Regions from separate parts of the Brevibacillus halotolerans genome, predicted to be linked through region 2. Evidence: riboswitches for the same ligand, from Rfam matches in the RefSeq annotation. Region 2 holds a riboswitch; each other region holds the start of a gene.
The links. A riboswitch is a leader RNA that binds a small molecule or an ion and turns the genes downstream of it on or off. The one in region 2 is predicted to bind S-adenosylmethionine.

Region 1 (7,668 bases), on a different contig from region 2:
AAGCACAAAAAATTCCTGTGGTCGCTGGAGAAGAGAATTCCGTAAAGAGTGGGGCAATTACTACTTTTGGTATTGATTATAGCCTGCTCGGTGCGCAAACAGGAGATATGGCTACTAAAATTCTTAAGGGAGAGGGTAAGGTGGGCGATATGCCAGTGGAATCCCAAAAGGAAATGAAGCTGGTCATTAATAAAAAGGCAGCCGAAAAAATGGGCATATCATTACCGCAGGATCTCATAGACAAAGCTGTACAAACCTTTGATCAATAAGCAATTGACAGAGGGAGTTAAAGAGGGGGAAACAATGAACATTGCAATCGTTGGAGCAATTGAACAAGGACTACTCTTCGCAGTCATGGTACTGGGCGTTTTTTTAACCTTTAGAATTCTGAATTTTCCTGATTTAACGGTGGATGGTAGTTTTGCCATGGGAGGAGCTATTGCAGCTACCCTTATTGTAGACGGAATGAATCCATTTTTAGCAACCGCACTTGCCATGGCAGGTGGCGCGATTGCTGGTGTATTTACTGGGGTTCTGACGACAAAGGGAAAAATAAATGGCCTTCTGGCAGGTATTTTAACCATGATTGCATTATATTCAATCAATCTACGGATCATGGGGAAAAAATCAAATATACCACTGTTGCGAGAGGAAACACTCTATACGAAAGCCCAGGCAGTCTCCATATTTGACTTTCAAATCTATGGTGTCTCAGTAGCGAGTTCTATTGTATTTCTCATCATGGTGTTGATTGTAAAGCTAATGTTGGACTGGTTTTTGCATACAGACCTGGGACTAGATATTCGAGCGACAGGCGATAATGATCGGATGATCCGCAGCTTCGGGGCTAATACAGATACGACTACGATTATAGGTCTGGCGTTATCAAATGCGCTGGTAGCTGCTTCTGGAGCTTTAGTAGCGCAATATCAGGGCTTTGCTGATGTAGGGATGGGAATTGGAATGATCGTCATCGGACTTGCTTCCGTCATTATCGGGGAGGTGCTGTTTGGGACAAAAAGTATAATGCGACTTACGCTCGCAGTCATTCTTGGTTCCATCGTGTATCGACTGGTGATTGCGTTTGCTCTGCGGCAGGGTTTCCTTGCGTCCGATATGAAGCTGATCACGGCAATCATTGTAATCATTGCCCTAATTTTACCGAACATCATGAAGGGTGTTTGGAAAATAGGCAGAACGGTGAAAGGAGGGTAATGATCGTGTTAGAAATAACCAATGTAACCAAGGTGTTTAATCAAAATACCGTAAATGAAAAGATTGCCCTTAGCAACATACATCTAAAACTTGAACATGGGGATTTTGTGACAGTGATTGGTAGCAATGGTGCAGGAAAGTCTACTTTGATGAATACGATATCTGGTGGCATTCTACCTGATACAGGAAGTATTTTTATTGATCAGCAGAATGTAACGAAACAGGGGGAGCATAAGCGAGCCGCTTTGATTGGACGAGTATTTCAAGACCCAATGGCAGGTACAGCTCCACAGATGACAATTGAGGAGAACTTGGCTATCGCTTATTCTCGTGGCCGTCACCGTACGCTTTCACTGGGTGTAACCAATAAAAAAAGAACGTTTTTTCAAGAGAAGCTGAAAATATTAGACCAAGGATTAGAAAATCGTTTGAAAACCAAGGTTGGCTTTCTATCTGGTGGACAACGTCAGGCGTTGAGCTTGCTGATGGCTACGTTTATCAATCCTAAATTATTACTGCTGGACGAACACACAGCTGCTTTGGACCCAAAACGGGCTCAGTTAATTGTTGATTTGACCAAAAAAATAGTGGAAGAAAACAAATTGACTACGCTTATGGTTACTCATAACATGGAACAGGCCCTGCATATGGGAAATCGATTATTCATGATGCATGAAGGGAGGATTATTTTGGACCTTCCCCAAGAGACGAAAGCACAAATGACAACAAAGGACTTACTACAGGCGTTTGAGGAGGCAAGAGGCGGAGAAGCTTTCTCAGAAGATCGATACATTTTAGCATAAGCCGCCTTCCATATTTTTAAATATTCATAATATTCAACTGAGAAAAAAGCGAAAGAGGGACAAGACATGAAAGTAAATAAAAAATCACTTGCAATCGTATCTTCAATTTTATTGGCTGGAGCAGCTTTGTCAGGGTGTGCTGGCGGGAATAATGCGACATCAGGCACTTCACAGCAGAAGGGGAGTGAGGGAGGAAGTGGCGCAGCAGGTGGAGACAAGATTGTGATTGCGTTAGTTGGTCCGCTCTCAGGTTCAGCTTCAGATTATGGTGACTCCGCCAAAGCAGGTGCCGAATATGCACTAAAATTAAAGCAGAAGGAACTACAAGACTTAGGCCTTAACGTTGAATTAAAACCTTTAGATGACCAAGCAGAACCTAAACAAGGTGTTGTTAACGCCCAAATGGCGATTAACGACAACGACGTAGTAGCGGTTGTAGGTCACGTGACTACGGGTTCATCCTTGTCTGCTGTAACAGCTTATGAAAAAGCTGGTTTGGTCATGGTATCGCCTTCTACAACAGGGCCGGAATTTACTGAGGGAGGTAAAAAAGTAGCACATCGTATTTGTGCACGCGACGACGAACAAGGAAGAAAAGCGGCTATTTATGCAAAAAATACCTTGAATGTAAAAAATGCAATGGTCATTCATGATAAACAAGCGTACGGCCAAGGCTTAGCCAATGAAGTAAAGAAGCAATTTGAGAAGGATGGTGTTAGCGTTCTAGGTTTTGAAGGCTTGACTGCTGGTGAGAAGGACTATAGTGCAGTGGTGAACCAAGTGTTAGCGAAGAAGCCAGAAATGGTCTATTTTGGCGGTTATTATGCAGAGGCAGGAATTTTAATTAAGCAGTTGCGGGAAAAAGGATTTACCGGTGTGTTTATGGGTGCTGATGGTCTTGATTCTGCTGAAATGTTTACAATTGCGGGACCTGCAGCAGAGGGTGTCGTGTTTACCTCCACTGTTGGTGACGTAAGAGCAACAGAAGAAGGGAAGAAATGGATACAGGAATTTGAAGGCTCAACAGGCAAAAAGCTGGGGATATTTACCTCGTTTGGCTACGATGCCATGGCTGTAGCTATCAATGGCATTGAGGAGGCGGCTAAAGCGAATGGAAACAAAAAGCCAACTCGTGCTCAAGTATTCGAAGCCATTCACAAAACACAAGATTTTAAAGGACAGTTTGTACATGTTTCTTTCGATGATAAAGGTGACAATAAGAATGCGCAGGTGTTTATTTATACCTATGCAGGCGGTTCAAAGAAATTTGAAGGTGAAGCAAAATAATCTATTGACATGGATAAGGACCCAGGTGTAATATCTGTTGTAAGAAAAAACGTTACAAAATTTAAAATACTCTCTTATCAAGAGTTGGCTGAGGGACTGGCCCGATGACGCCCGGCAACCTAATGTCTGTTTAACAAGACATCAAGGTGCTACCTCCTGCAGGGAAACCTGAGAGATAAGAGGCGTAGTGGGTTTCCATATACACAAGCCTCTTTTCTTAGGAAAAGGGGCTTTTTTATATCGAGTAGTACTCAGCTATGACTGAACCAATGAGTATTGTACATTTTTTCACAAAAAGAGATAAATGAAAAAGGGGAGAAACATGATGAAAGGTCTAATTAACAAAGGTTCCGTCTATTTATTCGCAATATTCTTTCTAATAGGAAGTGTGCTAAGCGGTTGTGGTGTAACCTCTACATCAAAAGCCGATAACGTGTCAGCATCAAGTAGTGAAACTGCTGGGGATCAACCTACGACAGATAAGAAAAAACGAATTGCGCTGGTGGTGCAATTTAATATTGGTTCGTTTTCATCTCAATATATTGCAGGCGTGAAGGAAGAGGTAGAGAAGCTGGGGGGAGAACTGACAGTTTTAAGCGGGGATAATGACCTTGCTAAAATGGCTTCACATGTGGACGCGGCTGTTACCCAACAATTTGATGGCATTTTGCTGGATCATGGACGTGCAGATAGCTTAGCACCAGGTGTTCAAAAGGCCTTGGCTCAAAAGACTCCAATTGTAGCTTTTGATACAGGATTAGATATTCCGGGAGTAACAGTAGTAGAGCAAGATGATATCAAATTGGCTGAACAAACACTAAACAAAATGGCACAAGACACAGGTGGCAAAGGAAATATTGTGAAGATATGGGTAGCTGGTTTTACTCCAATGGAACGTCGTCAAATCGCTTATAAGGCATTTATGGACAAAAATTCAGGCTTTAACGAAATTGCTGCATTCGGATCAGCTTCTGCTAACACGGCTCTTGATACGCAAGCGCAAATGGAAGCGATTCTGAAGCAGTATCCAAACAAAGGAGATATCACAGCAGTTTGGACTGCTTGGGATGAATTTGCTAAAGGTGCGACACGCGCGATACAGCAGGCTGGACGCAATGAAATTAAGGTATACGGCATAGATATGAGCGATGAGGATTTGCAAATGCTACAAGACCAAAATTCACCATGGATTGCCACGGCAGCCGTAGACCCTTCTGATATTGGACGGGTACAGGCACGATACTTATTTAAGAAGCTGAAGGGAGAGCAGGTACCAGATAAGGTAAGCTTAAATCCTGTGCTAATCACACGTGAACAATTGCCTAAGGAGCCTGTGAAAATGGCAGATTTGAACAAGTACGTGAAGGAATGGGGCACCAGCACACAGGGTCAATAGGAAAGGCAGCGGTGAATGGGGTTTGGCATAGAGGTTGCCAGACCCCTTGTAAAATCCGCCCATAAAAGGGGAGAGGCACGTTGACAGCATTAGAGATGAAGGGGATCAAAAAAGCATTTCGCTCTGTCCCAGCTTTACGCGGCGTGGATTTTACTGTGAGACCTGGTGAAGTTCATGCTTTGCTTGGGGCAAATGGGGCGGGCAAGAGTACATTGATGAAAATCATGACAGGTGCTTATGCATTAGATGCTGGCCAAATTTTCATAGATGGAAAAGAAGTTAATCTGACCGAGCCGAAGGACGCTAAGGCACATGGTATCCAATGTGTATATCAGGAAGTGGATACAGCACTTATTGGATACGGAAGCGTAGCAGAGAATATTCTGCTGGAGGGCTTTGTAGAGAGGGGACGCTCTCCTTTTATTAACTGGCGAAGCTTGGAGGAAACAGCAGCCCAAGCACTCAAGCGGCTAGGACTCGATATACCTGTGCAAAAAAAGGTCGAGGAACTAACTTTATCCGAAAAGCAGTTGGTGCTTTTAGCTAAGGCGATTGCTCAAAAGGCTAAGATTATTATTTTAGATGAACCAACTGCTCCTTTAAGTCAAGCAGAAACGGTGCAGTTGTTCCAGATCATCAAACAATTGCGTGAACAGGGGATTGGAATCGTATTTATCTCTCATAGAATGCCAGAGGTCTTTGAGATTAGTGATCGAATTACGGTTTTACGAGACGGCGGGCTAGTCTTGTGCAAGCAGGCAAAAGAGACCAATCCGCATGAGGTTATTACCAGTATGCTAGGAAAGGCATTGTCTCAGGAATATCCCAAAGAGCAGGTCAAAATAGGAGAGCGGTTGCTTACGTGTAAAAATGTAGTGGCTGGATCACAAGTACGCAACCTTTCCTTTACGGTTCATGAAGGTGAAATTGTAGGGATTGCGGGTCTTGTGGGGGCAGGAAAGTCGGAATTAGCTCGGGTTCTATTTGGAGCTGACCCACTGACCTCAGGAGAAGTGTACAAAAGAGGGAAAAAGCTGAAATGTACATCGCCAAAAGTAGCTGTTGATGAGGGGATTGCCTTGATTCCCGAGGAGCGTAGGCGAGAAGGCATCATGACAGAAGAATCCGTAGCTGTTAATTTAACAATGACTACCCTTCATAACTATAGTCGATTCGGTTTCTTGCGCTCGCTGTTAGTAAATGAAGCTGTAAAAGGGCTGATTCAAGCATTACAGATCAAAGTAGCTAACCCGCAGTTGCCTATTGGCTCATTAAGTGGAGGAAATCAACAAAAAGTAGTGATTGGGAAATGGCTGGCGACGGAAGCCGATATCTTTATTCTCGATGAGCCGACGAAGGGTGTTGACGTAGGAGCGAAATCAGAAATCTATAGAATCATCGGCAATTTAGCTAAAAATGGAAAAGGGATTGTGTATCTTTCTTGTGAGTTCGAGGAGCTTGTAGGGATTGCAGATCGCATTTTGGTCATGTACGACGGGTCCTTCGTTAAAGAACTAAGCCGATCACAAGCAACAGTGGAAACCATCATGTATTACGCGAGCGGAGGACAGTAGTATGGCACAAGGAACAGCTAAAGATAAGCTTTTACATCTTCTATTTCGATATGGAACATTAGGTTTTATTGCGATTATCATCGTGTTGTTTAGCATTGTAAATGAGTATTTTTTCACGTTTAACAATATTACTGGTATTTTACAGTCCATTTCTATCGTCACGCTTGTTGCTATTGGAGTTACGTTTACTCTTATTGTCAATGGCTTTGACATGTCAGTAGGCTCTATTGTCTCACTAGCTTCTGTCGTGTCAGCCTCTATCATGGTCTGGTTTGAACAAAGCGTGTGGTTAGCCGTTTTGGTACCGATAGTTATAGGAGGTTTGATTGGATTATGTAATGCTTTTCTGGTAGTAAAAGTGAGGATTCCTGATTTGCTGGCTACCTTAGCGGCTCTCTACATTGTGAAAGGAATTCATCTGGTATATACAAAGGGGTATTCCATTACTTCTAACATGGTTATGCCAGATCAGACAACAGCTCCAGGAGTTATATCTCCAACCTTTTTGAAAATTGGCCAAGGAACGATAGCCAACATTCCCATCTCAGTGATTATCATGCTAGTAGCTGTTGTCTTGGTGTATATTTTTCTGCATTATACGCGTTTTGGCCGCTTACTCTATGCAGTTGGTGGCAATCAGGAAGCGGCTCGTCTATCAGGAATTCCAGTTGATCGCTATCGGGTGTTAGCTTATTTGTTATCAGGACTCTTTTGTGGCTTGGCAGGAGTTCTAATGACGGCACGTATCGGGACTGGGCAGGTAGATGGAGGTGCCCCTTTGTTAATGGATGCGGTTGCGGCAGCATTTGTTGGCTATTCTGTGTTAGGAGCTGGCAAACCAAATGTCGGGGGGACCTTTGTAGGTGCTGTACTGATCGGTGTACTCCTGAACGCTTTGACCATGCTGAATTTGCCTTACTATGCACATGATATTGTAAAGGGCACTGTACTTATTTTTGCATTAGCAGCAACGTACTATCAGATGAGACGTCGTTTTAGGTAAGGTTTGAATGGGCGAACCCAGATAATTTTGGTATACTACGTTTATTATTTTAACGCCTAATTTACTGAAGTATTCCATAATTCCAATAACTGGAGGTTCCTCATGAATATTACTGACATAGAAATCAGACGTCAATTTGTGCCGCTGATTAAACCTTTTAAAACAGCCTTGAGAACGGTAATTACTTCAGAATCGATTATTGTAAAGGTGTCGACCGATACTGGATGTCATGGATTTGGAGAAGCCCCAGCAACTGTGGTGATCACTGGTGATAGTCTTGATAGCATTGAGGGGGCTATCCTGCATGTCATCCGGCCACAATTAGTCGGAAAATCTTTGTCTAATTATGAAGATATTTTTCAAACGCTCCATAGCTGTATGGTAGGCAAT
Region 2 (7,668 bases):
ATTGAAACCCTAGCCGTTCCGGGATAGCACGGCTTTTCTCATTTTGTACAGCAGCTGCAATTTCTGTCCGATGTAAATTCCACTTCCCAAATACCAAGTAATCAAGATATGCCTCAACTGCTTGCGTCATGATACCCTTCCCCTGAAATTCAGCCCCCAGCCAATAGCCAATTACCGTTTTACGATGATTCCATTCGATAAAATTGGCGGCAACTCTTCCTGCAAGTTGGCCTCGATACCAAATCGAATAATGCGTTCCCTGCATATTTGCTGCCTGTTGAATGGCAAAGCGAATATTATTTTCCGAATCCTCTACATCTCGCACATTATCTAGCCATGGCAAAAACTCCCGCAAATAATCTCGGTTTTTTTCTATTAAAGCAAAGGTGACTGCTGCATCCTCAATACGAACTTCCTTTAGCTCCAAATCAGGCGATATGACGATATTTTTCATGCTTCTCCCCCTTTTTTTAGCCTTTTTTGATGCAATAGATTGAACAATAATTCTCTAAAAAACAAAAATCACCTGCTTGCCCTGTTTAGCAGGACAGCAGATGACTCTGTTTGATTGCCGCTTTACTTTTGTAGGACCTGCTCCCGTTCAACCGTAATCTCTCGCACGATCGCCGTGATATCTGTGATTTCTGCCAAATGCTTACGATTGAGAATGAAGGATTGGCCGATCTCTAATGCCAGTCTTTCGGCTTCTGCTCGAAGCTCCTCTTGTTCAATTCTATTTAAATCAGCTACACCCGCCAGTCCAATCACACGTCTTAGGATTTTGCACCCAGCATATCCTGCCGTATCCTGTAAGACCTGAGATACATAATCCTGCCAAAAATCAGGAACATGCGCACTACGCTCCTCCGCTTTTTTATGCCACAGACGAACGAATTGCGATACAAACTCATTCCAGACGTTTTCTATCGTATCCAATAAGTAAAAACGATACTGCTCCCGTTTCTCTATGTCCGCTTGAAGGCCGTGCTGTCCTGCATAATTTAAGACAAGATTAGCGATGATAGCCCCAATGTCAAAACCTATTGGCCCATAAAAAGCAAACTCGGGATCAATCACCTTTGTACTTGTTTTGGTGACAAAAATACTGCCTGTATGCAGATCACCATGCAACAAAGCTTCTGCTCGTGTCAAAAAGTCGTATTTTAGCTTAGCAATCTCTCGACGTAATGCGTGATTCCCCCATATTGCTTCTACGTCTTGGCGGATAAGCGGATTAAAATGATTGGTGTCATGGTCCTCATATGGATCAGTAAATACAAGATCCTCCGTAATTTTACATAGCTCTGGATTAATGAACCTGCTCACATTAGCCTTTTTAGCAAAAGGATTCATTCCAAGATCAGAGGTAAAAAATAAGGTATGAGCCAGAAAAGTTCCAATATGTTTAGCGAAATGCGGGTATATCTCTCCCTCAATAAGGCCTGCACGAAGTAGCTTATGATCACCTACATCCTCCATAATCGTCAAAGCCAGCTCCGAATTGTGATGGTATACCTCAGGTACTAAATCTCCTACCAGCTCTCGCTGAATTTTGAGCGCCTCTGCTTCAATCCGAGATCGGTCCAGCGTTAACGGCCATGATTCGCCAACCACGCGGGCATAAGGCAAAGCCTGCTTCACAATGACACTTTTACCGGTCTCTTCATCCGTTATTCTAAAAACCAAATTTAAATTGCCATCACCAATTTCTCGGCTAACAAGAGGCGCATCTTGTGTAAAAATCGTTCCCTGATTCTGTACGTATAAAATGGATTCTTGAACCGATAACGCTTGATACCCCATATCTTTTCCTCTCCTTTTACCACTCTAGTCTCGGTTGATGTATTGATCGTAATGTGCCAGGGGATGAACGATTCCTCCTAGATTGGCTAATAAGCGATATTTGGTTAATAGGTTAACTTGATACACGCCGACTCGCTCCCAAACTTCCCATGGCTCAAGAATCTTCCACTGCCCCAAATCCTTTGCAATAAAAAAATCCTTGCCACGAAACCGAATCCATGTGTGACTGCTAGGAGCCTCCGGTGAAAATAGGCGAGACCGCGACAAATAATCATCACCATATTCCATAGTAAGTAAGAACAATATACGATGAGCTTCCTCCCAGTTCCTTTGCAATAAGACATGCCAGGAGCCGCTTTCTTGCTCCGTAAGTTTTCCGCGCAGATGACCGAATGCATGACTCAAGGCATTACAGGCATTGCCTGAATCAATAGGCAGTTTTCGCATCTTCTGAAATTCATGTAATAACTGTTCTGCAAATATACTCCAATCGCGTTCGCCTGTTTCGCGAGACGTTTTTACTTGATCCCGAAATGCTTGTGAGATTTGCTTATATTTTTGATAACACCTCATCATGACCCAATACTTATGCTCTGCCCATATCTGTTCACACCATGCTTTGCTTACCAAAGAAAAAGAAAACCTCTTTTCCGAAGAAAAGAGGTCGTTTTGACATGTCATATTCATAAAACGTTCCCCCTTATCTACCAGAATTTTACATGTCTCTGCAGGAATTAGCACCGTGCACATGCCAGGTTAGCGGCTATGTGTCGGTTGCTGGGTTTCATCGGGCCAGTCCCTCCACCGTCTCTGGATAAGGTATCCATTAAGTATATGTAATTGTAGGTGAACACAGGTTCCTATCCTGCGTAGCTAAAGCCTCATAAATGAATCGTTAGTAGAAATATACACAGGTAATCCAGTTATGTCAAACAATTTATTCAACTCAGTTTTTATTTATAAAAAGGGTTGACGCATGTTACAAAAAGGGATAAGATGATCTCCAAGAATCAGCTTCAATTTTGACAATTACAACAATTACCTAGCTCTTATTGAGAGAAGGCGGAGGGACTGGCCCTATGATGCCCGGCAACCCTCGCATCGGGATAAACGATGCGAAACGGTGCTAAATCCTACACATAATCGTGCTGTACTGATTTATGTGAGAGATAAGAGAAGAAGATGATCTGTCTATCGGACGCCTCCTTCTCTTGAAGGGGGCGTTTTTAGTTGATAAATTCTCTACCTACAAGGAGGCCATCCATGAGTACAGATCGAATCCTCGTAACCTATTTAACTCAAGCAAAGGATTTACAAAAAAAAGCGGAAGGTATTGCAGTTGGTATGACAGTAGGCTCATGGACGGACCTTCCTCTGGCAAAGCAGGAGCAGCTACGCCCCTATTTAGGTGAAGTAGCGGATGTATCTCCTCTTGAATCCACCTCATCAGGTGAAACACGAGGTTATATCACGATTAGTTATCCAACCATATGCTTTACACAGGATATCCCTTCTCTTCTTACAGGGGTATTTGGCAAACTATCAATGGACGGGAAAATCAAGCTGGTAGACATTCAGCTTCCTCCTTCTTTTTTACAAGGCTTTCAGGGTCCAAAATTCGGCATAGAAGGAATACGGGAAATAACCGGTGTGCATGATCGTCCATTATTAATGAGTATTTTTAAATCATGCACAGGTTTGTCACTAGAGGAACTAGAAGTGCAATTTCGTGCCCAAGCAGAAGGCGGCCTTGATTTGATTAAGGATGATGAAATTTTCTTTGCTGATGATAAAGCTCCATTTATCCAACGTATCAGACGCTTCAAAGTCATTTCAGATGAAATTGCAGAACAAACCGGTAAGCCTGTCTTGTATGCCGCTAACCTTACAGGGCCTAGCTCACAGCTTATTGAACGGGCGAAGCAAGCTGTCGATGCAGGTGCTTCCTGCCTTTTGTTTAATGCACTTGCTTTTGGCTTCGATCTCCTGCAACGTCTAGCAGAAGACCCGGACATTCAAGTGCCAATCATGGCGCATCCCGCACTCGCCGGCGCCTATTATCCTAGTCCTGATCACGGCATTGCCGCTCCGCTCCTGCTCGGTAAGCTATTGCGTTTAGCCGGGGCTGATTTAGTGTTATTCCCTTCTCCATACGGAAATGTAGCATTAGATAAGAGCGAGGCTACTCAGCTAGCTAATCATTTAGTTGAGGAATACGGCACCTTGCAACCTGCCTTCCCTGTTCCATCAGCGGGTATTCATCCCGGATTGGTTCCCCAACTGTACGCCGACTTTGGCCTAGATCAGGTTGTTAACGCAGGCGGCGGCATTCATGGGCACCCACTCGGAGCAACAGCAGGCGGTCGAGCATTCCGTGCCGCTATTGATGCATCCGTGAATGGAATCAGTCTTACAGCAGCAGCTTCCGACTCTAATGAACTGCGACTAGCACTAGAAAAATGGGGAGGTTCTGCATGACGAAACAGCTTGTGCTTTTTTGCGATTTCGATGGAACGATTACAGAAAAAGACAATATTGTGGCAATCATGCGCCACTTTCATCCCCCAGGCTGGGAAGAGTTAACCGAACAAATTTTGACGCAACAAATATCCATTAGAGAAGGGGTAGGAAAGCTGTTTTCCCTGCTTCCCTCTTCACTCGAACATGAAATCACTCAATTTGCTGTAGAGAATGCCCGTATCCGCCCTGGTTTTGCAGAGTTTGTGGATTATTGCCGGCAGGAAAACGTGACTCTGCTCATTACAAGCGGAGGTATCGATTTTTTTGTTCATCCGATTCTTGCTCCGTTTCAGCTTGATGGCCCAATTTATTGTAATGGCAGTGATTTTAGCAAAGAGAGAATAAAAATTACGTGGCCGCATACCTGCGATGAGCATTGCCAAACAGATTGCGGAATGTGTAAAACTACCATTATTAGAAGCTATGATGCTACCGGCTATACACGTGTTGTTATTGGGGATAGTATCACTGACTTGGCAGGGTCTCGAATTGCTGATTTTGTCATTGCCCGTTCCTTCCTACTGGAAAAATGTCAGGAAGAAAATTTATCACATAAACCATTTACTACTTTTTATGATGTGATTTCAATTATTAAAGCCATTAGGGCCAAACAGGAGGGGATTGTGCTATGACAACAACACTTGAACAGCGCACCGCCGCTTTTAAAAAATTAGATGAGGTAAAGCTAACGTTTGCTAGAAGAGATTGGTTTCCGGGTACAAGCGGAAACCTCTCTATTAAAATCAGCGATGTACCCTTACAATTTGCTGTGACCGCCAGTGGCAAAGATAAAACCAAACTATCGCCAGAAGATTACTTGATCGTTGACGGCGATTGCAATTCTGTAGAGCCTACCAATTTGAAGCCCTCTGCGGAAACATTAGTGCATGCTGTTGTCTACCAAAGCATTCCCGATGCTGGCGCTTGCTTTCATGTACACACGATTGCCAACAATGTGATTTCCGAGGTGTATGCACAAAAGCAAAGCTTTACTATTCATGGTCAGGAATTAATCAAAGGACTGGGCATTTGGGAGGAAAACGCTCTTCTTACCGTCCCGATTGTAGAAAACTATGCAGATATCCCTACGTTAGCAGCGGCCATTAAAGAGGCGATCAAGCCTGATGTACCCGGCGTGTTAATCCGCAACCACGGAATATATGCCTGGGGTCGTAATGATTTTGAAGCAAAAAGACATATAGAAGCTTTTGAATTTCTATTTGAATATCAACTGCGCTTATTGCAAGTAGGTAATTTATCTGCAAAAGCGTCTGGTATTGCCATTTAATTCAGTCTGATTAAATAAATAATTCATAAGATTACAACATTAGGAGGTCCTTCTTCATGGCAAAAGTACGTTTTCACGATACCAATGAATATATTGAGGATAGAGAGGCGGTTCAGGCTTTTTTAAACTCGCAGGATGTTATCTATGAATATTGGGGTGTGGATCAATTAGATCCTGCTTTGCGAAATAATTACGCGCCAACTGATGCTGAAAAACAGCAAATTTTAGATACCTTCCAAAAAGAGATACAAGAGATTAGCGAACGCCGCAACTACACCACAGCAGACGTCATTGTCCTAAGTGACAAAACACCAGAGTTAGATAAAAAATTAGAGAACTTCGTCAAAGAACATCATCACACGGATGATGAAGTCCGCTTTTGCGTAGATGGTCATGGTATTTTTGCGATTTTAGGCACAGACGGTCGCTACTTTGATGTAGAGCTATCCCCCGGCGATTTAATCTCTGTTCCTTCTTCCTATCGTCATTACTTTACCTTAATGGAGGATCGGAAAATTATTGCGATTCGTCTGTTTGTAACTCCTGCTGGTTGGGAAGCGATTTACTAGGAACATAATTAAGCGAACATCAGAAAAAAGGGAAAGCTTATCCTTAAGCGATTAGCCTGGTTTTCCATAACATAAAAAACGCTTGGATCATCCGTCCAAGCGTTTTTTATAGTCCGTATTCAAGCCACGATCTCCAGAGCATCTGTAGCTATCTACTTAGGCTGTAGCTTTTTATTTAGGCTGAATCAAAGACTCCTGCTCAACCACGATTTTCATCGCCTGCCCAATCGCTGGTAGGCTCTTTGTTGTCACAGGACCATAGAATCCATAGACTTTTGTCCCTTTACGCAAGTCCTCTGCTTTTAATGGACTATTATCCTTTGCGTCGATAATCGGAGTATCTTTTGCTAGATTTAGCGCAATCATCTCAAAGGATTGGTCGTTTAGCTTCTCGCCTTTAATCACTACCTGCACGGTTCCATCTGTTAATGTTTTCGCTTCAACGACTTCACCAACCGTTCCTAAAACCTCAGGAGTAGCCATTTTATCATTTACCACGATTTTCACTGCATTGGTCATAGGCGGAATACTCATAGTCATAGCCAGACCGTGTTCAACTTCAATTTCTTGACCCAACTTCAAATCAGCTATGGTCAGCTTTTTACCATCCTGATTAACGATGCTTGTCTCGTCTGTGATGTTTAAACGCACACCGTTTGTAAATCCATTCACCATGATAGCCCCTTTAAGAGAAGCATCCTTTTCGTCAATAGAGATGTTAGTAATACTGCCTTTTTTCGTAACCCCTTGAGCTTGTTCGCCAATTTTTATTGTCCCATCCTCCTCAACAATTACTTGCTGATGAAGCACTTTATCAAAGAAGGTAACTGGCACGTAGGTTACTCCTGCTTTTGACTCGGGAGCTGATCCTAACTGCACATACATTTTATTTACACTGTATTGATCTTTCCCCACCGCAACTGCTGTCCATTGCGCTCCTTTTTGCAACTCAGCACTCTTCGTTTCTGCATTCCAGGTAACCTTATAGCCTAGTTGATCAGAAATTGTACGCAAAGGAATCATTAGTACATTTTGTTTATTTGCGTATACGTCTAGCTTCTGATCGACTACTTTACCATTTACATAAATCGCATGCTTAGATGCTGGTTTTGGCTGTATAAGATTTGTTTGTGTTAGTTGTGGAGTAGCGGCATAAGCAGAGATGGAGCTGGTAGCCACCACAGCGGTAACTAGAGCAGCACTTAACATTTTAAAGGTTTTATTCATTGTGGATACCTCCATTTTCATTAACAAAATTTCCATTTTGCTTGATTCACACTCTTTGACGAGGTGTTTTTCACAAACGTTTCAGGAAAAGATAAAAAAAATAAAAATAAAAAAACCAAAACCCGATTGTTAGTAAATCGGATCTTGGTCTTTTAGCATCAAATCAGGACGTCTACTCCAAAATGATCAGATACGACTGGCTTATTGGTTCCGTTAAAAATCACTTTTGATTCCTGGATAGAGACAGGCTGATTAACCCAG
Region 3 (7,668 bases), on a different contig from region 2:
TGTATAAGTTTGATCCAGACTATATTTTCTTAGGATTATACGGGAGCAATCTCGCTGTGGCACAGAAAAAGCTGGATGATATGCAGAAATCAGAGCTTTGGGGTAAGCTAAAAGCGGTTAAAAATGGACATGTTTATATGCTAGATAACCCTACATGGTCTCTTGGAACCTTCCCGCTTGGAAAAGAGAAAGCGATTGAAATGGTTCGTGATCTTGTTTTAAAAAAAAAGAACTAAAGAGTTTATTTCATTCAATGAAGCACGATAAAAATATGTGCTAGAACGTAAAGCTACCTTTACTTTATGGAAGGTAGCTTTTTACGTTTCACCATGAAAGAACTGTTGTGAGAACAACAAGAATGAAGGAAGATAGATAGTGAATCAAAAGATGATAGGTCCTATTAGTTTTGTTTCGGCGAAGATACATAAACGCTTAGATTGATAGCTAAGGATAAAAATGACCAATAGAAAAAGCAGTAGGTTATACCTACCGCTTTTTTCATTCTACGTATTTCGTTTTCCTGACATTTATTATAACGATATTCTGAAATTAGTAGCATAACTCGTGTAAGTTGCTAGTGATGCAAGGTGAATCACCACTAGGATGTCTTGAATATAGCTTCTTCTTTCTCATTCAGTGGTTTTATGATACTAGCTTTTTTGGCATTCGATGAGAAACGTGGAAAGTTAATCACGATTGACACGATACCGCAAACAGCAACTAGCAATGGATAAAAAGCAAATGGCAATAGTTCGATTGGTGAGAGTGCAGCGAATCCTGCTGCCGTTAACATTTGAGCCCCGTAAGGAATGATTCCTTGTACGCTGCACGAAAATAAATCTAGTAAGCTTGCAGATTTTCTTGGATCGATTTCATATTGATCTGAAATATTTTTAGCAAGTGGACCTGCAAAAATAATAGCGATTGTATTGTTAGCTGTACACATATTTGTCAGGCTCACAAGACCAGCAATACCAAATTCTGCGCCTTTTTTTGAGCGAATATTACGCGTCAATACATGTAATAGATATTGAATCCCGCCATTATGTTGAATAATCTCAATCATTCCACCAATGAGCATGGTTAGCAATACAAGCTCCATCATTCCACTAATCCCTAGTGTCACATTTTTGAAGAATGTGGCAAGTGTGTAGCTTCCATCTATCATTCCGATGACACCTGATAAAACAGTTCCTCCCATTAGAACCACAAGTACATTCCAGCCAAGCAAGGCCGCAAGCAGCACTCCTGCATAAGGTAACACTTTGACCCAATTGAAGGTTCCAACTGTAATATTTGTATGACTTCCTAATGTAAGCACGATTAATAGGATGCAAGTTAAAATGGCCGCCGGTAATACAATTAAAAAGTTGGTTTTGAATTTATCTTTCATTTCTGTTCCTTGCGTGCGTACCGCGGCAATTGTCGTATCAGAAATAAATGATAAATTATCTCCGAACATAGCTCCTCCGACAACAGTAGCCATTGTGAATGCAACAGAGATATCAGTCTGTTGGCTGATTCCTACGGCAATTGGAGCTAATGCAGCAATAGTCCCCATGGATGTCCCCATTGCTAGTGAAATAAATGATCCGATTACAAATAAACCAACAACTAGAAGACCATGAGGCAAAACGGAAAGGGCTAGGTTTACGGTAGCCTCAACACTACCCATACCTTGAGCTGTTTGAGAAAACGCACCAGCTAATACAAAGATTAATAACATAATAACGATATTTGGATTACCTGCACCTTTAGCAAATCGTTCTACCTTTGTGGTAAAACTCTCTTTTCGGTTCATGACTAATGCCACCGTACTTGCGATCAAAATAGCAACAATGATAGGTAGCTGATAAAAATCTCCAGTAATAATTCCAGAGCCAATAAATAGTGCTAAAAATATACCAAGAGGCAATAAAGCCAACGCACTTCCTTTTGTCTGATTCATCAATAACACCCTCTCTATTTCTACCTTTTTCTGAGAAAAAATGAAGAAGACCTCTTCTCGTGAGAAGAGGTCTTATATGGGATAAGAATCACTCTTCTCATCTTTCAAGCACATGCTTGCTGGATTTGGCACAGCACTCTAAATACGAGTCCGCTGCCGAGGCATCAAAGGGCCAGTCCCTCCGCCTCTCTTGATAAGAAGGTTTCATATTTTATTCTCGGATGCTTAAGCTTTTTCTACTTTACTCTTTTCTGAGAAAAATGTCAAATATTTTTTAGTGAAACTTAAATTATGCCGAGGATACTACAGCCTAGCTCCATTTTTTATCATCAATAGATTCTTAAGAAAGACTACTCCGCATATAGGAATGCTTGTACTTGTAGGTAAGCCGGTAATCCCCGATTCTAGTTGATAGGTTAGCAATAGGAGTAGCAAATGGAAATATCGCCCATCAAACGGTATAATAAAAAAAGATGTAATGAAAAAGGGAGTGAATTTGAGTGAAGCAGGATATCATAGAGCGTTTTACAAGATATGTACAGATTGATACACAATCCAATGCCCAGAGTCAGACAGTTCCGTCTACACCAGGTCAGCTAGAGCTGGGTAAATTGCTAGTTGAAGAACTAAAGGCGATGGGACTTTCAGAGGTTACGATGGATGTAAATGGATATGTCATGGCGACACTCCCTGCAAATACGGATAAGCAGGTTCCCGTAATCGGCTTTTTATCCCATCTAGATACTGCCACGGATTTTACAGGCAAAAATGTTAATCCGCAGGTTCACGAAAATTTTGACGGTAAAGCCATTACGCTAAATAAGGAACGGGGCATTGTTTTATCACCGGAATTATTTCCAGAGCTACCGTCCTACAAGGGTCACACATTGATTACGACCGATGGGACAACCTTGCTTGGAGCAGATGATAAAGCGGGTATCACTGAAATTATGACCGCCATGGATTATTTGCTAAAGCATCCGGAAATTAAACATGGGAAAATTAGGGTGGCGTTCACTCCTGACGAAGAAATCAGTAGAGGGCCGGCTCATTTTGATGTGGCAGCTTTTGGTGCGAAATTTGCGTACACAATGGACGGAGGGCCACTAGGTGGCTTGGAGTATGAAAGCTTTAACGCCGCAGAACTCAAGCTTACTTTTAGGGGGGTTAGCACGCATCCTGGAACAGCCAAAAATAAAATGCTAAACGCTAGTAAGCTAGCAATGGAATTCCATGCACAACTTCCTGAAGAAGAGGCGCCAGAGTACACAGAGGGCTATGAGGGCTTTTACCATCTTAGCTCAATAAACGGTGATGTCGAACAAAGTAAATCTCAATACATTATTAGAGATTTTGATAAAGATCATTTTCATGCCAAAAAAGAGAAAGTAACAAGCATCGTGAAAAAGATGCAAGAGAAATACGGCGAAGAAAATATCAGCTTTGAACTCAATGATCAATACTACAACATGCGCGATAAAATTGAACCGGTTAAGGAAGTTGTTGACATTGCCTATGAAGCGATGAAAAACCTCAATATCGAGCCGGTAATCAGCCCGATCCGAGGTGGTACGGATGGCTCTCAATTATCATATATGGGTCTGCCAACGCCAAATATTTTTACTGGTGGGGAAAATTATCACGGTAAATTCGAATATGTTTCTGTAGATAATATGGAAAAAGCTGTTCAGGTTATTATCGAGATAGCTCGGTTGTTTGAAGAAAAAGCATGATGAAAGCAAGCTAAAAAGAAATCAAATCCCCTTGAAGTTAAACAATTATGAAGTTCATGCACGCATGGATTCGTTGTTGTTGAGCAAAGGGGATTTTGTTTATGTACTACATAATCTTAGTAATCCCATCAAAATAACGCCGAAAATGACAGTAATGGCAAGGCTTTTCGTCCGCAAAGCTAATAATAGAGTAGGAACTATCGCAATGAGTGTTAGCCAATTCACTCCGATTGAATCACTGCTTTTATCAATGACACTCTCCACGACGAGGGCTGTGAGAATACAAATAGGTATAAAAGAAAGCCATTTAAGTACAGGGGCAGGCAATTGTAAGTTACGGACCACTAAAAATGGCAGAATACGCGGAATTACTGTTACAAATGTACAACCGAATATGAGAAGAAGAATGGATAGATTAAGGCTCATTTATCAGTCACCACCCCAATAGTAGCTACAATAACCGTCGCTAAAATGACTGCAACGTGTGAAGGGACCAGAAAGGATAAAACCAGCATAGCTATGATCATATATACAACAAGACTGAGAGAATGCTTGAGCTTTGAAGGCTCCATAGATTGCAATTGCAGGACAAGTAAGGCTACAAACATTGCTGTTAAAGCAAAATCCAACCCAAATACCATCGGATTCGTAATCCATTTCCCAAGAATAGCTCCTAGCATGCACGATAAGATCCAAATGATATAAGCGGTAAGATTTAGACCATTCATCCAGCGATCGTTTATCTGCTCTCCCTTTGTAATCTTATTGATAGCAACACCGAAGGACTCATCTGTAACCAGTGCCCCGATTCCGATGTTTTTGAATAAAGAATATTTGGTGAAGGAGGGAGCTAGAGTTGCGCTTAATAAAAAGTTGCGTAGGTTTACAATAAAAGTAGTTACAATAATGGCTGAGTAGGGACTATTCGCTGCTAATAGGGCACAAATGATAAATTGAGCTGACCCGGCATATACCAAAGCCGATAATAAAGTAATTTCTAAAATGCTCAAGTGAGAAGAGACACCAATTACTCCAGCTGCTAATCCAATACTAATGTAGCCCAACAAGGTAGGGATACAATCCTTAACGCCTTGGCCGAATGTAGGGGCATTAGCTTCCTTCAATCCTGGTTTCTCTTCCTATATTCATTTCCAGTGTAACCACTCCTTTGCAGTATTTTCCCCCTTATCTATGGAAGGGAGGTTGTGACTTTAAAAAATAGTAAAACAACATTGTGGTTTTGTTAAAAATTACATTTTATCAAGTATATTGAAAATCAGCAACAATTATATAAAAAATTAGTAAAGCTATGAACGTTTTGTTCTTCCTTTATAAATTCTTGAGAATTTCTATTTATGATGAATCGTGTTCGTAGAGCTGGAAAGGAAGGATTCATCATGAAAATAAAAGGAATAAAAGCCGCGATTGTTTATAGTACCCTGGTTCTTGGATTGACTTTGCTTGCTAATGTAACAAAGATTTATTTGCTAATCGGGCTCGTTCAATTATCGCCGATGCTGGTATTAGGGCTAATGCTTCTATTTTTTTCAGAACGTAAAGCTACAATTCGATCCACTGGAATCGGAAAGCTTGGGAATTGGAAATGGTACATTCTAGCGGGGGTCTCAGGTTTACCAATTCTTATCAGCTTTTTAGTGGCTTGGGGAATCGGTTATATTGCGCTCCCAACGGCTGCTTTTTTAAACACCGGAGCTGCTCATTTTACAGTAGTTGAGTATGTTGGTTACATGACAAAAGCATTTTGGAGCCCAGCCATGCTGATCTCAATGGGGATTTTTGCATTCGGTGAAGAAATTGGATGGAGAGGATACCTACAACCCAAGCTAACGGAAACGTATGGAAGTAAGAGAGCAATTTTGGGAACCTCTATAGTATGGGCACTATTTCATTATCCGTTCTACTTAAATGGCTATAATGAAGATGGGAATTTTATTATCACAATACTGCTGTTTACGATTATGATCTTTCCGCTTTCTGTTTTTATAGGGTGGATTCGTTTTACAAGCGGTAGTATTTGGCCTGCGGTGCTTAGTCATACCATGATAAATCTTACTCGAAGCTGGTTGGAGCAGTTGTTTACAACCAAAGCAGAGGGATGGACTTACATAGCTGGAGAATCAGGTATGGTAACGATCATATTGTGGGGTTTTGTGGCCTGGTTCATCTGGCGCAGTTTGTCGCGAACAACAACATGCACTCCCATGTAACCATGCTAGCTGGTGCGGTATATAGTATTTTCACCAATTCTATGGTATAAAAAGTGATGTTAAATCCGATAGATAACGTATATACCATTGTTAGCAGATAAGCAGGTGAATCAAATGAATGCGAGACAAATAGAGATCTTGCGTATTCTATTAACACAATCCGACCAACATGTATTAGTACAAGAGATAGCAGAAAAGGTAGGCTGCTCGGAAAAGACGATTCGCAATGATTGTAAAAGAATACAGGACTACCTTAGAGAGCATTCAAATGCCACCTTAATCCGAAAACCGGGATTAGGGGTTTTCCTAGAGATAGAAGAGCATGAAAAAGCAAGCTTATTTCACAAATTACACATGGTGAATCATCCAATCAAATATGAATCTGATGAAAAAATGATTCTTGAAATAGCTTATCAGTTAGTTATGAATGTAAAGCCCATAACTGTTCAGGAGCTTGCTTCCAAATACTTTGTCAACAAAGCGGTTATCAAAAAAAGTTTGGACAAAATTGAAAAGTGGCTAAACGTTTGGGGACTTACGTTGGTCTCTAAGCAAAAAGTAGGTCTAATGATTGAAGGGAACGAAAAAGCCAAAAGAACTGCATTAGCCCGATTATCACAATTGACCAATAATTCTAAGCTTAGTGACTCATTTATTAAGGAGCAATTTTCATCCCATGAGGTTGAGATTGTCAAAAATGAATTAAAACAGCTCCAAAAGCGACATTCCTTCTTTTTTACGGATGAAACGCTGGAAGGGTTGATCGTACATGTTCTGCTGATGATTAGGCGAACGAAGCTTAAACAGCCTATTACTCTCTCGGAGAAAGAAAGAACCCTTCTACAAGATAAAAAAGAATATGAATGGACTGCTGAATTTCTTACATCACTGGAAGCTATTTTTGCAGTAAGGTTTCCAGAGGTTGAAATCACTTATCTGGCCTTACACATTTTGGGCGGTAAAATTCGTTATCAGCAAAAGAATGAACCATTGAAAATAGATGATTTTACTGAAAATAATCCAGTTCTTTCACAGCTTTTGTCACTATTGATTACGCGTATGTCTGAGTTTAATATGATTGAATTTATGAATGACCAAGCTTTACTGGACGGCTTGAAGGTTCATTTATATACAACTTTAAATCGCCTTACTTACGGTCTTCCTGTATCGAATCCGATGCTAAGTGATATAAAGAGAATGTATCCGTATATGTTTGATATGGTGCTTTGTGTATTAGAAGAGGTCTATCAATTGCTCTCTCTTTCAATACCTGAGGAGGAAGCAGCTTATCTTGTGTTACACTTTCAAGCTTCCATTGAGCGCTTTCATAGCAATCGGGAAAAAACAAAGAATGTTGTCATTGTTTGTCATATGGGGATTGGAATGTCTCAACTGTTACGAACAAAGCTCGAACGGAAATTTATTTCTATTCATATTGTAGCGTGTCTAGCTAAGGCTGATGTAAAAGAGTATCTTGCTAATCATGACGTAGACTTTGTTATATCTACTGTTTCGCTGCCTGAAATAAATATCCCTTATATTGTTATTTCTCCGTTATTAGAGGCTACGGAAGAAAAAAGACTAGAGAATTTTATTACACAACTGAATGAACCTGTACAGCAGGCACCGAAAGAATCTGTGCTTTTGAAGTTTACCACTCCTTTTTTAGTTTTTTTACATCAGGATGCCAAACATCGCTATGAGTTGATTGAAATGCTTGCAACTGTTTTACATGAAAAAGGATTTGTGGAGAAGGAAT
Region 4 (7,668 bases), on a different contig from region 2:
GCTGAAGTGCCTTTGACTTTTTAAATAGAGTGCTACCTAATAGATAAAATCCCTTCATAAACGTGGCAAAAAAATTGCTTATCCATACATAAATAATCGCTCCTCCCAGCACTAGGAGTAAGCCTGTTAGAAACAGCGTATCCATAATTGTATCCATAGTAATCTCCTTCACTGGTGAACCCTTTATCTTGCTGGTATTGGCTGAACCATGTTTGCTATTCTATTGTTCTCTAGTCTTTTAGCATGTGTTTGGTATGAAAAAAGAGGGTCTGCTCCTCTTGAGGCAGAAGCAGACCTAAGATGTCAGGTATACGTATAAAAGCATTTACTCTAATGCTAGCCCTACTTGCTACTCTGCTCCTTTTTTAGCCCAACGCAAGTCTGGATTCTTATAAACACTGTATGTGACGTCCTTTAAGGTTTTGGCATTTAAATAGTTCTGTGAATAGAAGAAGAGTGGAAGCACAGGCAAGTCTTGCATGAAAACATCTTCAGCCTCATGTAGGTATTGATTACGCTTTGCTTCATCTTGTTCTACTTTGGCTTTTTCCATTAACTCGTCAAATTGTGGATTGACCCATTTCGCTTGGTTATTCGGACTCTCGCCTAGATAGTAATCAAGCATTGCAACCGGATCAAGGAAAGAACCAACCCAGCCCATGCGAGCCATCTGGAAGTTACTTTGTTTGTAGGTATCAATGTAGGTTTTCCACTCTTGGTTTTCTAGCTTCACATCGACGCCAAGATTATTTGTAAACATTTGTTGCAGAGCTTCGGCTACCTTTTTATGGTTTTGTGCATTATTGTACTTCAATGTGACCGCAGGTAGTTTACTCCAGCCCTCTTCCTTCATCCCTTCAGCCAATAGCTTCTTCGCTTCAGTTGGATCAAACGTGAAATAAGTTGGCTTTTCTTTACGGAAATCAGAACCAGCCGTTTTAACACCCTGTGGCACATAAGCGAATGCTGGTGTTTCACCTGCCTTAGTCACATTCTTCGTCAATTGATCACGATCGACAGCTAAGGCAAAGGCGCGACGGATTTTAGCATTTGTAAATGGTTCCTGCGTCACATTAAAAGTATACAGATAAGTCCCAAATTTAGGTAGACTTACATATTCCGCATTGTTCTTTTCTTGTTCGATAGCATCGATTGGCAACGTATCAATGATATCTAGCTCACCTGTCTTGTACATTTGGTAATAAGTAGTTGCATCTGGCACCATTTTGAAATGTAGTGTATCCATGCTGATATTCGATTTGTTCCAGTAGGTTTCACTCTTTGTTAGCGTTAATTGACTGTCATGTTCCCAGCTAGCTAATTGATAAGCTCCATTAGATACGAGGGTATTTGCTTCTGCTACCCAATTTTTATTTCCTTCCACAACCTTTTGATTTACAGGGAAGTAAACATTATTCATCATTACTTTTGGGAAATAGGAAGTAGGTGCATTCAGCTCCACTACCAATGTTTTGTCATCTGTTGCCTTTACTTTCACATCTTCTAGCTTCCCTTCCCCTTTATTATAGGCCTCTGCACCTTTTATATAATACAGATAAAATGCATTAGTAGCCCCCGTCTCTTTATGTAAGACACGCTTCCAGGAGTATTCAAAGTCCTTGGCTGTCAGAGCATCACCATTAGACCATTTCGCATCGTTACGAATCGTGAAGGTATAGGTTTTTCCGTCTGGAGAAATCTCTACTTTTTTAGCAGCTCCCTCTACCACATTACCTTCCTTATCAAAGGCATATAGCCCCTCATATAGATGATCAATAATCCAAAAGGATTTCGTATCCGTCGCAATGGCAGGGTCAAGTGAATATGGTTCACCTGCTAAATTTGCTGTCAATTCCTGTTTAACACTAGCTCCTGCTTCAGGCGTACCTGCTGTACCTGTTTGATTTCCACAAGCAGTCAGAGTTGGTACTAGGAATAATAGAATGGCCAACGCTGGCGATAAAAGTTTTTTCACTGATGGTTCCTCCTCGTTATCTCTCTTTTCTTACTGGTGCAAGTGGCAAGCCGTCCAATGATCCAGCTTCACCTCCCTCCACTCTGGTTTAGTTTCTCGACAGATCGGCATTGCAACGGGACATCTGGTGGAAAACGGGCATCCGGCTGGTGGTTGCAATGGACTTGGTAGCTCACCTGTTAACACGATACGTTCTTTCTTAGCCTTTTTTGCTGTAGATGATACTGGGATCGCCGACAACAAGGCTTGTGTGTATGGATGAAGCGGCTCCTGAAATAATGTCTCACTGTCGGCAACCTCCATCATCTGACCCAAATACATGACGCCGATCCGATCGCTGATATGCTTCACCATCGCCAAATCATGTGCGATGAATAAATAGGTTAGTCCTCGTTCCTGCTGTAAATCCTCTAATAAATTGACAATCTGTGCCTGAATCGAGACATCTAAAGCGGAAATAGGCTCGTCTGCCACAATAAAGGTAGGCTCTACTGCTAAGGCTCGGGCTATCCCGATTCGCTGTCTCTGTCCTCCGCTAAACTCATGAGGATATCGTTTTGCATGTTCTGGTCGCAAACCTACTTTTTCTAAAAGCTCATAGATACGCTCTGTACGTTTAGCCCCTTTCGCAATGCCATAAGCATCCAGCCCCTCTCCGATAATGTCACCTACTCGCATACGCGGATTTAAGGAGGAGTATGGGTCTTGGAAAATCATTTGCATATTCCGATTGAATTCACGCTTTTCCTGCCGACTATAGGTTGTGATGTCTTTCCCTGCAAAGTGAATTTGTCCATCTGTAGGCTGGTACAATCCGACCGCTGTGCGTCCCAGCGTTGATTTCCCGCTTCCGCTTTCGCCCACCAGTCCAAAGGTTTCGCCTGCTTTAATAGACAGCGTAATGTCATCGACCGATTTCACTGTTTGCTCAGAGCCTAAGGAAAAGTATTTTTTTACATTGCGTAATTCCAACAGAGTTTCAGATTGTTCCTTATCTTCTGTAACTTCTAGGCTTCGCACCATTCTTACTCCCTCCCTGCTACTCTACATTCTTGTTGGCGTGGAGCCCTTGGGTCATGCAGCCAGCAGTTCGCCTGATGTGTAGCTGAAAATGTGGTCGGCTGCGGGAGATGATCCAGGCAAATTTCCATCGCATGTGGACAGCGAGGAGCGAATGGACATCCTTTTGGCGGAGCAAATAAATCTGGTGGTGCTCCATCAATCGGGACTAATCGATGCTTCCCGGCTTGTTCTAGCTTAGGCACCGAGTCTAATAGCCCTTTTGTATACGGGTGTCCCGGCGATTCAAATAATTCATCGACTGTCCCTGTTTCTACGATTTTGCCAGCATACATCACTACTACCCGCTGTGCCACTTCTGCAACGACTCCTAAATCATGCGTGATCATAATGATCGAGGTACTGGTTGTTTGTTGTAATTGAAGCAGCAGGTCAAGGATTTGCGCTTGAATGGTCACGTCCAATGCGGTTGTTGGCTCATCAGCGATCAATAGCTGTGGATTACAGGCAATCGCAATCGCAATTACGACCCGCTGGCGCATTCCTCCCGAGAATTCATGCGGATATTGATGATAGCGGTTCTCTGCTTCTGGGATGCCTACTTGCCGCAACAGATCAATCGTTTTTTGCTGTGCCGCCTGTTGGGAGAGCCCTTGGTGTTTTCGTAAGCCCTCCGCAATTTGCTTGCCGATTTTCATCGTGGGATTTAGTGATGTCATTGGGTCTTGAAACACCATTCCTATTTTAGAACCCCTAATCTCCTGCAATTCCTTTTTAGACAAACCTGTCATTTCCTGTCCAGCAAAGCGAATAGAGCCTTCCGTCCTAACACCGCTTCCTGCCTTAACCATCCCCATGATTGCCTGCGCTGTAACTGATTTGCCACAGCCGCTCTCACCGACGATGGCTACCACCTCTCCTTTGTCCACATAAAACGAAATCCCACGAACCGCCTTAACCTCACCGCCATATGTCGTAAACCCAACTTCCAGCTCATCTATCTCTAGCAAATGTCCCATGATTATCCCTCCCTTCTACTTTTTATTTTTAGGATCAAGTGCATCCTGTAAGCCATCTCCGAAAGCATTAAAGGCAAACATCGTTAGTGAAATAGATAAGCCCGGGAAAAACAGTCTCCACCACTGGCCATTTAAAATCACGCCTATACCATCATTAGCCATCGTTCCCCAGCTAGCACTCGGTGCTTGTACCCCTAAACCTAGAAAGCTTAAAAAGGATTCAGCAAAGATCGCCTGAGGTATCGTAAAAGTCAGATTCACGATGATAATTCCTAAGGCATTTGGCAACAGATGCTTCCAAATAATTTTGGCGTGTGAGGTTCCTAGCTTTTCGGCCGCTAGTACAAACTCTTGTTGTTTTAACTGCAAGACCTGACCACGTACCAAACGAGCCATGCCAACCCAGCCTGTAACAGAAAGGGCGATAATGATAGTGGACAGTCCAGGCTCTAGCACCACCATCAATAAAATCACAACCAGTAAATAAGGAATGCCATATAAAACCTCGACAATACGCATCAGGATGCTGTCAATACGATCCCCTACCCTACCGCGTCCTGCCATATAACCCGAGACTCCACCGACAGCTACGCCAATCAATAAGTCGATGGTTGCTGCAATACAGCCGATAAAAAGAGAAATCTGTCCACCTGCCCAGGTTCGCGCCCACATATCTCGTCCTAAATCATCTGTCCCAAACCAATGAGTACTGGAAGGCTTGAGATTTCCAAGCATCAAATCTTGTTTTTCTGGACTGAAGGCTACTAGATGTGGACCGATCAGCGAAAGCATGACCACAAGGATTAATAAACTGAAACCAAGCATCGCCAGCTTGTTTTGTATGATTTTTCGCAGTATTTCTTTGCCATAGCTTAGGCTAGGACGATCTATCTGATGCTTCTCAAAAACTCGTTTATCCACAGGTCGAAAAAGATGATCTTGTTCAGAATGCAGTGAAGATTGCGCCATCTGTTAGTCCCCCTTGCTCGTTAGCTTAATTCTTGGGTCCACCAGTCGGTATGATACATCGATCAAAAACAACGACAAGATCAGGACCGTGCTATAAAAAACCGTTGTTCCCATCACAACTGGATAATCACGATTAAAGATGCCATCTACGAAATACTTGCCAATGCCTGGAATGGCAAAGATTTTTTCAACTACAAACGTGCCCGTAATCAGCGCTGCAAACAACGGACCGATAAAGGTTAACACTGGTATCAAGGCGTTACGAATGCCATGCTTTACCACGATTGCAAATGTAGGTAAGCCTTTTGCCTCTGCCGTCTTCATGTAATTCTGACTAAAAACCTCAAGCATGCTAGCCCGAACAAAGCGGGCGATAATAGCCATAGGACCGACCGCTAATGTAACAGACGGCAGGATTGAATGTTTCCATGATCCCCAGGAGGCAGCCGGCAAAAGCTTCCACTCAACCGCAACTAATTTGATTAGCAGTGGAGCCAGAATGAAGCTTGGGACAGAAATCCCTATGATCGCAATAAACATCGAAACGTAATCCAACCATTTATGATGATAAAGGGCTGCGATAATTCCTAAGGAAATACCAAGAAATAAAGCTAAACATAGCGCTTGTAGACCTAGTGTTGCCGATACAGGAAATCCAGAAGCAATCAATGTATTTACATCACGTGATTTTGATTGTATGGAAGGTCCTAAATCCAACTGGGCCAAATCCTTTAGATATAACAAATATTGTTGTGCCATTGGTTTATCCAGATTATATTTTTCCCGCATATTTTGGACGACATCAGCCGGCAGCATTTGCGAATCAGTAGCAAATGGATCACCCGGTATAAGATGCATAATGACAAAGGTTAGTGTCACAATAATCCATAATGTTATGAGCATGGTACATATTCTTTTTAACAGATACATACGTAAGTTCCCCCACTTTTCTCTAATACCTTATTTTTATATCGGAATACTTGGTTATATGCTTGCAAGGATACATTTTTTCCTCTTTGACCGCCCTTTGTGATTCATTTGTCTGTGAAAAAAAACCTATGCAAAAAAGCCCTTCTCTCTAAGAAGAAGGGCTTCATGTCTATGTATCTGCCATTCTTCTTATCTCTCAGAAATACTTCTGCTGGATTTAGCACCTTTTGAATGAATCAAGGTTGCCGGGTTTCATAGGGCCAGTCCCTCCACCGCTCTTGATAAGAAGTTGTTATAAAATTATCGGATTCAATTTATACATTATCATATCATCGTTACTTGAAATGTCAATAGAACCACCCTTGTTTTTACTTTTGTTTATTTTTGTTAGCAGTCATTTTTTTATAGAAATAGTAGAATACAAAAAAACCTCCAAAACCTGGAGGCTAAGCATCTATTTCGTTTTGTCTTTTTCTTTTTTGGTAAGTAGCTTTTCAAACAAATCTCCTAGGTCGAAACCCAGTTCCTTTTTCAATTGCTCCTGTTTTTGCTGATCTTTTGTTTCCTCTCGCATTTCTAATAACAAAGTCATCTCATCCAAAGCCTTCTGATCCAAAAGATTCTTTTCCTTGGTAGAGGAATCGGCTTCACTTTTAGTACCGGCTGATCTTGACGAATCCATTGAATTCCCGTCTGCTGAAGATTCCTTTTTAACAGTTCCCTCCTGCGAAGCTCCTTGAGAATTGCTGCCCTTTTGCGGCGTTATAGTAAAAAATGCAATTATAGCAAATAGTAACGTGACAGAAGCAATCGAATAAAACATAACTTTCGTCGAAAATCCCAATAACCACGTAAAAATCGGAGGCCCCAACGCTACTCCTATAAACCGGACACCATTATACAAAGACGTAATCATACCACGCTCTGTCTTTGTAACCGCTCCAATGATCATAGAATTGAGGCAGGGCAGAATCATGCCGGTTCCTACGCTACCAAATACAAGAATTCCTATTAAGAAGTACACGTTAGAAACAAAGCTTGCCCCAGCATAAGAAATGGTAAGTAAGAGCATCCCTGCAATAATAAAGTAGCGCATTACCGTTAGTCTCTTTTTAATAATAGCCCCTGTTATAAATGCCATAATGCTCAGAGCCAGCAGGGGAATAGCTAAAAAGGCACCTTTTAGAATACCATCAATCTGATAGGTCTCCTCCAATAAATCCGATAGATAAAAAAGGACACCAAATAGCGTAGACAAGCATATGCTACCAATAAAAAAGGCTGGAATGAGCCATTTTCCATTTTGTTTAAATATCTGGCCAATCGAGCCAAGGTACTCTTTAACTGATTTGGGTTGCTTGTTTTGCTTCTTTTCCTTTACCAATAGCAAAAAAATAGTTAGAACTACTGCACATATGACCGGAAAAGCCAAAAAGACTGCGTACCATGTCCATAAGGCGAACAGAGCCCCTAAAATCGGGCTTAACACTTTACCCAACCCGTTAGAGGTTTCCAATAGTCCAAGCGCTTTACTTTCGGAGGCACCATCAAATAAGTCTCCTACTAAAGCCATAGCTATGGGTGATGTTCCCGCTGCACCTATTCCCTGTAACACCCTTCCACAAATAATTAACCAATAGGGATTGGTTAACCATAGGGACGCTAAGCCTGCAAGCAATCCGCCTGCGCCATATAACGTTAAAGCGATCGTTATGACCACTTTGCGATTAAATCGGTCAGATAGATAGCCAGCCA

Region 1: linked by a shared signal. The riboswitch ahead of O0550_RS05885 (sugar ABC transporter substrate-binding protein) and the one ahead of O0550_RS13855 (2,3-diketo-5-methylthiopentyl-1-phosphate enolase) in region 2 are both predicted to bind S-adenosylmethionine.
Region 3: linked by a shared signal. The riboswitch ahead of O0550_RS17900 (Na+/H+ antiporter NhaC family protein) and the one ahead of O0550_RS13855 (2,3-diketo-5-methylthiopentyl-1-phosphate enolase) in region 2 are both predicted to bind S-adenosylmethionine.
Region 4: linked by a shared signal. The riboswitch ahead of O0550_RS03395 (ABC transporter permease) and the one ahead of O0550_RS13855 (2,3-diketo-5-methylthiopentyl-1-phosphate enolase) in region 2 are both predicted to bind S-adenosylmethionine.

What each region holds. Positions count from the first base shown of each region.
Region 1 covers NZ_JAPTNK010000003.1:207,593-215,260, reverse strand. Annotated here, with positions in the region: gene O0550_RS05905 (ABC transporter substrate-binding protein) at 1-269, shown strand, start outside; gene O0550_RS05900 (ABC transporter permease) at 304-1,215, shown strand; gene O0550_RS05895 (ABC transporter ATP-binding protein) at 1,221-2,018, shown strand; gene O0550_RS05890 (branched-chain amino acid ABC transporter substrate-binding protein) at 2,085-3,305, shown strand; SAM riboswitch class I at 3,377-3,487, shown strand; gene O0550_RS05885 (sugar ABC transporter substrate-binding protein) at 3,628-4,701, shown strand; gene O0550_RS05880 (sugar ABC transporter ATP-binding protein) at 4,782-6,275, shown strand; gene O0550_RS05875 (ABC transporter permease) at 6,277-7,278, shown strand; gene O0550_RS05870 (dipeptide epimerase) at 7,381-7,668, shown strand, end outside.
Region 2 covers NZ_JAPTNK010000010.1:51,352-59,019, forward strand. Annotated here, with positions in the region: gene O0550_RS13840 (GNAT family N-acetyltransferase) at 1-454, opposite strand, end outside; gene mtnK (S-methyl-5-thioribose kinase) at 577-1,803, opposite strand; gene O0550_RS13850 (DUF1722 domain-containing protein) at 1,828-2,490, opposite strand; SAM riboswitch class I at 2,501-2,624, opposite strand; SAM riboswitch class I at 2,850-2,979, shown strand; gene O0550_RS13855 (2,3-diketo-5-methylthiopentyl-1-phosphate enolase) at 3,067-4,281, shown strand; gene O0550_RS13860 (2-hydroxy-3-keto-5-methylthiopentenyl-1-phosphate phosphatase) at 4,278-4,955, shown strand; gene O0550_RS13865 (methylthioribulose 1-phosphate dehydratase) at 4,952-5,611, shown strand; gene O0550_RS13870 (cupin domain-containing protein) at 5,668-6,180, shown strand; gene O0550_RS13875 (copper amine oxidase N-terminal domain-containing protein) at 6,352-7,407, opposite strand; gene O0550_RS13880 (endonuclease/exonuclease/phosphatase family protein) at 7,566-7,668, opposite strand, start outside.
Region 3 covers NZ_JAPTNK010000015.1:102,368-110,035, reverse strand. Annotated here, with positions in the region: gene O0550_RS17905 (ABC transporter substrate-binding protein) at 1-236, shown strand, start outside; gene O0550_RS17900 (Na+/H+ antiporter NhaC family protein) at 599-1,948, opposite strand; SAM riboswitch class I at 2,043-2,148, opposite strand; gene pepT (peptidase T) at 2,449-3,681, shown strand; gene O0550_RS17890 (AzlD domain-containing protein) at 3,781-4,107, opposite strand; gene O0550_RS17885 (AzlC family ABC transporter permease) at 4,104-4,805, opposite strand; gene O0550_RS17880 (CPBP family intramembrane glutamic endopeptidase) at 5,079-5,909, shown strand; gene O0550_RS17875 (BglG family transcription antiterminator) at 6,024-7,668, shown strand, end outside.
Region 4 covers NZ_JAPTNK010000002.1:109,841-117,508, reverse strand. Annotated here, with positions in the region: gene O0550_RS03420 (DUF3899 domain-containing protein) at 1-157, opposite strand, end outside; gene O0550_RS03415 (peptide ABC transporter substrate-binding protein) at 350-1,975, opposite strand; gene O0550_RS03410 (ABC transporter ATP-binding protein) at 2,006-2,998, opposite strand; gene O0550_RS03405 (ABC transporter ATP-binding protein) at 3,001-4,014, opposite strand; gene O0550_RS03400 (ABC transporter permease) at 4,030-4,983, opposite strand; gene O0550_RS03395 (ABC transporter permease) at 4,987-5,913, opposite strand; SAM riboswitch class I at 6,100-6,201, opposite strand; gene O0550_RS03390 (MFS transporter) at 6,368-7,668, opposite strand, start outside.